Regions from separate parts of the Gordonia sp. VNK21 genome, predicted to be linked through region 2. Evidence: predicted binding sites of a transcription regulator. Region 2 holds the regulator's gene; the other holds the start of a gene.
What was found. The regulator HspR, encoded in region 2, represses chaperone genes until heat shock. The targets are predictions, from matches to a motif close to ANNTGAGTNNNNNNNACTCANNT.

Region 1 (3,409 bases), on a different contig from region 2:
TCCTTCTCCAGGGCCACCTCTTCCACTTCGAGCCGCCGGACGATGCGCTCCACCTCGTCGATCTCGACGGGGCGCGAGTCGATCTCCATGCGCAGCCGGGAGGCGGCCTCGTCGACCAGGTCGATGGCCTTGTCCGGCAGGAAGCGCGAGGTGATGTAGCGGTCGGAAAGCGTTGCGGCAGCGACCAATGCGGAGTCGGTGATGCGGACGCCGTGGTGCACCTCGTAGCGGTCCTTGAGGCCGCGGAGGATGCCGATGGTGTCCTCGACGGAGGGCTCACCGACGTAGACCTGCTGGAAGCGGCGTTCGAGCGCGGCGTCCTTCTCGATGTACTGGCGGTACTCCTCGAGGGTGGTCGCGCCGACCAGCCGCAGTTCGCCGCGGGCGAGCATGGGCTTGATCATGTTGCCGGCGTCCATCGCCGATTCGCCGGTCGCGCCGGCGCCGACGATGGTGTGCAGCTCGTCGATGAAGGTGATGATCTGGCCGTCGGAGGCCTTGATCTCGTCGAGCACGGCCTTGAGGCGTTCCTCGAACTCACCGCGGTACTTGGCGCCGGCCACCATCGAACCCAGGTCCAGGGAGACGACGGTCTTGTTGCGCAACGACTCCGGCACGTCGCCGGCGACGACACGCTGCGCCAGGCCTTCGACGATGGCCGTCTTGCCGACGCCCGGCTCGCCGATGAGGACCGGGTTGTTCTTGGTGCGCCGGCTCAGCACCTGCACCACGCGGCGAATCTCGCTGTCCCGACCGATGACCGGGTCGAGCTCGCCCGCACGGGCGCGCTTGGTCAGGTCGGTGGAGTACTTCTCCAGCGACTGATAGGTGTCCTCCGGGTTCTCACTGGTCACCCGGGCGGTGCCGCGGACGGCGACGAAGGCCTCCCGCAGTGCGTCCGGGGTGGCGCCGGCGCCGGCGAGTAGCCGGGCCGCATCCGAGTCGCCGGTAGCCAGTCCGACCATCAGGTGCTCGGTGGAGACATATTCGTCGCCCATCTCCGTCGCCAGTTTCTGGGCTTCGGTGATGGCGGCGATCGATTCGCGGCTGAGCTGCGGCTGGGCCGCCGAGCTGGACACGACGGGCGCACGGCCGACCAGGTCGCGGGCCTGCGTCCGGATGTGCGAGGGATCCACTCCCACCGCCTTGAGCAGCGGCGAAGCGATTCCGTCGGTCTGGTCGAGGAGCGCGGCGAGGATATGCGCGGGACGCACATCCGGATTGCCGGCGGCAGCGGCGTCCTGGACGGCGGCCTGCAGCGCAGCCTGCGTCTTGGTGGTGGGGGTGAAGCTGTCCACTTGCACTCGCCTTTCTGTTGGCATAGCTCTCCGGGTCTTCCGGAGTTAAGTCTACGAGGCTCAAGTCGGCCTCTCATGTGGATTCAACACCCTAAGAGTTGAGTCTGTTCCACTAAACTTACGGCCCGGCCTATGAGATATGCCACAGTGTCAGCTGCCGCGGGCGCTCAGAGTCTGGACTGGCGGAGCGAATTTCTGGATTACTGGACAGTAGTGCCCCTCCAGCCACAGCGGTCACAAAGTCTGGATTGAGGCCACATCTGATCTGAACAACGAAGACTCCAGCCACTAGCTAGCCAGTAGTGCCCACGGTCGGCGCCCCCAAGCGAGTAGCGTTACGCTTCTGTGTGGGCCGTCACTCGCAGATAGTCTGAGTGGCGTGCGCATCGGTGACTCTGTCCAGCTCTCGGTCGACATGCTGAACCGCGCTCGCCGGTTCACCCCAGAGCAACGCCCGCGTCAAGTACTGGGAGAAGCAGCAATGCTGCACGCCTGTATCGCGGTGGACGCGACCGGAAAACGAATGACCGGAGGACCCGTAGGCGAGCGCTTCACGGCGGCGATTCGAGAGCACCTCGATATCCTCAGCGCCGTGGGCCTTCCCGCGATGGACTTGGCGCGGACGCGATTTCCGTACCCCAGCCTCCGCGTCACCCCCAAGGAGCGTGGCGGTGAGCCGGATATCGCCGACCTGCTATATCTCCAACACAGGTGCACACTCGGGCACGGCGACGAGGTCCCACTAGTCTTCTCCTTGATTCCGCACGACGACGTGCCCGGCAACTACCCTGTCCAGTTCACCTCTGAAGCAATCCGGCTACCGGAGATCGTCGTGTACGGGTTGCTGGCCATCGTGGTACTTGCCCCGGTCAATGCTGGTGAACGAACTCAAGACGCCATCGTTCCATGGGCACGCGGTCCCCTTGTCGCCAACGACTGGTGGGGCCGCGTAGAGGACTTCCGCACCGAACTGGAGAGCTCGGGGTTCAACAGGTTCCAACTCGACGAGACCCCCGTTCTATCGCCGAACGCACCGCTCATCGATATCGCTCGTGCGACTATGCAGCGGTCCGGCATTCCAGAACTCAAGCAGCTCTGATTCGTGGCTGACAGATCGGCAGACTCCGACCTGTCGGGTGAACCCTGAAGCCAAAACACGATGACCAGCACCGATAACCACCCGACTACCGAGATCACGCTCGAGCGCACGATCTCAGGTCAGACCTTTCGCGATGTCGAGCGGCAGGTCGCAGGCGATCTGGATAACGAGCACCAACTCCTCCTGAGCTGCCCGCCGTTCCAGGGAGCGGCCGACTGCAGAACGGACGGCCGACACATCAGGGGCGTTTCCGGGGCTGCGCCACTGCGGCACCGGCTACCATGTGCGGATCTCGTGGATGAGGTTGTCCCAGACCGCGGGCCTGATGGAATGGGGCGGAGTGTTCAGGAGCTCCTTTGAGACCTCTTGGTAGACGAACTGGGTCAGGCCGACAACGGCCATTCGCAGACCGTCCCAATCCTGGATCGTCTTCGCGACCTCGACGAACGACGGCCGAGAGTCATCCCGTGCCACGTGAGACACGGATTGACGGCGCTGGTTGAACTCCTTGAAGTAGCGCTCCAACAATATGTACATAGGCGGCTCCATCAAGGGGCCGGCCTCATTCTTGAGCTGATTCAGTGCGTGGCCACCGTTGCCGAGCTCCGGTAGAAGGCCTTCCGCAATGCCATAGCCGCGCCAGTACGTCGCCGTGGACATCATCTCTGGCCAAGGCGTCGCCATCGACTGGAGAACGAGTACATGTTCCATGAAGCCGAGAAAGGCATGCCGCACGTTCTCTTCGAGCGGGAGAACCGCCGGCATTGCCGGCAGATCGTCAGAGCTGACGCCGCAGCCTAAGGTCCAGCCATAGATCACCGGGTTGAGCGCGCTCGGCAGCGGAACAGCCAGTCCCGGAAGGTCCTTCTGTGCTCGGTCCAAGACCCGCTGTTGGAGGTCCTTCGAAAGGTCGTAGCACCGGCCAGCGTTGCGTAGACCGGCCAGGATCCAGGTCGCAAGCACGGCGTGGTCCGGCTGACTCAGCGCAAAGTCGGCAACAGTGTCAGGCGTC
Region 2 (3,409 bases):
ACTTTCCCGCCGGCGCAGGCCCCGTGACGGGCGCCCCCGGTGGATGATGAACAACAACACAGGACAGACGACGACTCAAACAGTCGAGAAGGAATGGAGGTGACGTCTAGTGGCACCACAGCGAGAATGGCTCGAACGCGACTTCTACGCGGACCTGGGCGTCGCTTCGGACGCATCGGCCGACGACATCAAGAAGGCCTACCGCAAGCTGGCCGCACAGCTGCACCCGGACCGCAATCCCGGTGACGCGCAGGCGGAGGAGCGATTCAAGCGCGTTTCCGAGGCGAACAGTGTGCTCTCCGATCCGGCCAAGCGGCAGGAGTACGACGAGACCCGCGCGATGATGGCCGGTGGACGGTTCCGCGGCGGCGGCGACTTCGGCGGCGGCGGATTCTCCGGCGGCACCGGCGGATTCAGCGGTGGCGGCTTCGACATCGGCGACTTGTTCGGCGGCGGGGGCCCGAACGGCGGAGGCGGCGGCGGATTCGAGGATCTGCTCGGCGGACTCTTCGGCGGAGGCGGCGGCCGCGGTGGGGTCGGCGCGCAGGCATCCCGGCCGCGCCGGGGCAACGACCTCGAGACCGAGACCACCCTGGCCTTCCGGGATGCGGTCAAGGGCACCACGGTGTCGCTGCGGGTCACCAGCCCGTCGCCGTGCACCTCGTGCCACGGCAGCGGCGCCAAGGCCGGCACCAGCCCGCGGACCTGCGGCAGCTGCAACGGCTCCGGCTTCGTCACCCGCAATCAGGGGCACTTCGGCTTCTCCGAGCCGTGCCAGGACTGTCAGGGCACCGGAACCCGGATCGACGATCCGTGCCCGGACTGCCAGGGCTCGGGCATCCAGATCCGGCCGCGGACCATCAACGTCAGGGTGCCGCAGGGCGTCGAGGACGGCCAGCGCATCCGGCTCGCCGGACAGGGCGAGGCCGGCCGGCGCGGAGCCCCGTCGGGCGACCTGTACGTGACGGTGCACGTGACCGCGGACACCATCTTCACGCGCTCGGGCAACGACCTCAAAGTCGCTCTGCCGGTGAGCATCTCCGAACTGGTGCTGGGTGCGACGGTGTCGGTGCCCACCCTCGACGGCACGGTGGGCGTGAAGATCCCGCCGAACACCGCCGACGGGCGCACCCTGCGGCTCAAGGGCCGCGGCGTGCCCAAGCGCTCCGGCGGGGCCGGCGACCTGCTGGTCACGGTCAAGGTGGCGGTGCCGCCCAAGCTCGACGATGCCGCCGTGGAAGCGATGAAGACCTATGCGGCAGCCGAACGCGCCAGCGGCTTCGACCCGCGAGCGAACTGGGGACGGTGATCGATCATGGCGAACGACAAGCGCAGGGACCGCCGCGCTGACGGTTCGTCGGGATCGGCGACCTTCATGATCTCGGCGGCCGCGGAGCTGGCCGGGATGCACGCGCAGACGCTGCGCACCTACGACCGGCTCGGGCTGGTCACCCCGCAGCGCACCAGCGGCGGCGGCCGGCGGTACTCCGCCGACGACGTCGAGCGGCTCCGCGAGATCCAGCGGCTGTCCCAGGACGAGGGTGTGAACCTGGCCGGGATCAAGCGGATCATCGAGCTCAGCGACGAGGTGGCCGAACTGCAGCGTCAGATCGAGGATCTGGGCCGGCGGCTGGCCCACGGCGGCCGGCGCGGTGAACTCGTGCCGGTCACTCCGGCGACGTCGGTGGTGCTGTGGCAGCCGCGGCGGCGCCGCCCCGCCGACTGAGCGGACTCACCCGTCTCCCGGTGCCGGCCCCGGCCGGTCAGTGGACCGGGTCGTGGGCGATCGCATCGGCGGGCACACCCACCGCTCGCAGTGCGCGCACGGTGCTCGAGATCATCGCCGACGGTCCGGCGATCAGGACCTGGCGGCCGGTCCAGTCGCCGGCGGCGGTGACCACCTCGTCCACCCGTCCGCCGACCACCGGTACACCCCACTGGTGCGGGTCGGGCGCGGTGTCGATCCACCACGGATCACGCTGCTCGTCGACGGTGCCGGTCACGGTGAGCCAGGGATTGCCGGTGGCCAGCTGGGCCAGCGTCGCCAGTTCGTAGAGCTCGGCGGGGAACCGGGCGCCGTAGAACAGATGCACCGACGGATTGTCGGTGCGCTGAGCCATCGACAGCAGCAGCGCACGCAGCGGCGCCAGCCCCGTGCCGCCGGCCACCATCAGCACCGGCCGGTCGCCGTCGACGGCGAGGGTGCCGTGCGGCTGGGCGAAGCTCCACACGTCGCCGACGGCGGTCTCGCGCACCACGGTGCCGCTGACCTGGCCGCCCGGCACCGCCCGGATGTGGAACTCCAGCTCGCCGCGATCGTCGACGGGGGTGGCCGGCGAGAAGTCCCGCCACTGGAACGGCCACTGCGGGATCCGGGTCTCGAGGTACTGGCCGGGGTAGATCTCGGGGACCGGGTCGAGTGCCGCGAGCCGCACCACGGCGCGCTCCCGGTTGATGACGAACTTCTGCACCACCCGGGCGCGCCAGGTGGCCGGTCCGGTGGCGCTCTGCGCGGCGCCGCGCATCACGCCGGTGGCCAGCAGCACCGCCTGGGAGACCGTCTGGGCGGCGTCCGGGGTCCAGCCGTCGCCCAGCAGGGCGGCGAACTCGTCGGTCAGGGCCTGGCCGAGCAGTTCGTAATGCTCTTCGCGCGCCCCGTACTTGCGGTTGTCGCGCCCGAGCTGGGCGAGCAGTTCGATCAGCTCGAAATGATCCCCGCCCTCCGGCAGTTCGGCCAGCACGTGGTCGGTGACCTCGACGAAGGCCGGCCGCACCCGGCTCATATCCGCCGGGAACAGCTCGCGGGCGGCGGGGGTCAGGCCCAGGAACCGGCTGAACACGCTGCGTGCGAAGCGATCGGGGTCGGCGCCCACCAGGGTGCGCAGGCGGTGCAGCACAGAATCCTGGGGTACGGTCACCGGCTCCTCCTCCGCGTTCGGCGTCTCGCCCGGGCCGCCCGCGCGAGGTGTCGATGCACCAGAATAGTCCTGGAATCCAGCGTGCTGCCGCTGCTCAGACCGTCCGGTGTGGCACGCTGGACCCCGTGAGTGTCCTCAACGGGGTGATCCCGGGAATCGTCGACGCTCATGCCCACTTCTTCCATCCGGTCACGCTGCCGCCGGCGCGGCGCCGGCTGCCGGGCACCGACTCGCTGCTGCGGAGACTGCCTCCGCCGGCGCTGCATTTGATCTCCGGCCTCACCGAGCACCGCGACTTTCACATGGGGGCGGATTTCGCCACCCGGACCCGCAGCTTTCAGGCCGCCGACTACGGGCGGGCCGCGGCCGGCCTCGGCAGTATCGCCGGGGTGCCGGTGCGCTCGGTGATCGCGATGGACTCCCGCTGGCGCCGGCGCTCGTCCGCAGACGACTTCCTCGCCACCACGCAGCGCGAACTCGCCTTCCTGCGG

Region 1: a site for HspR is predicted at 1,395-1,417, ahead of clpB (ATP-dependent chaperone ClpB). Genes of this name have one in related genera too.

Annotation. Positions count from the first base shown of each region.
Region 1 is NZ_JBJURU010000012.1:137,993-141,401, forward strand. It holds gene clpB (ATP-dependent chaperone ClpB) at 1-1,298, opposite strand, end outside; gene ACJMNC_RS14615 (hypothetical protein) at 1,678-2,397, shown strand; gene ACJMNC_RS14620 (hypothetical protein) at 2,674-3,409, opposite strand, start outside.
Region 2 is NZ_JBJURU010000023.1:19,928-23,336, reverse strand. It holds gene dnaJ (molecular chaperone DnaJ) at 110-1,309, shown strand; gene ACJMNC_RS17540 (heat shock protein transcriptional repressor HspR) at 1,316-1,726, shown strand; gene ACJMNC_RS17535 (FAD-binding oxidoreductase) at 1,764-2,918, opposite strand; gene ACJMNC_RS17530 (amidohydrolase family protein) at 3,044-3,409, shown strand, end outside.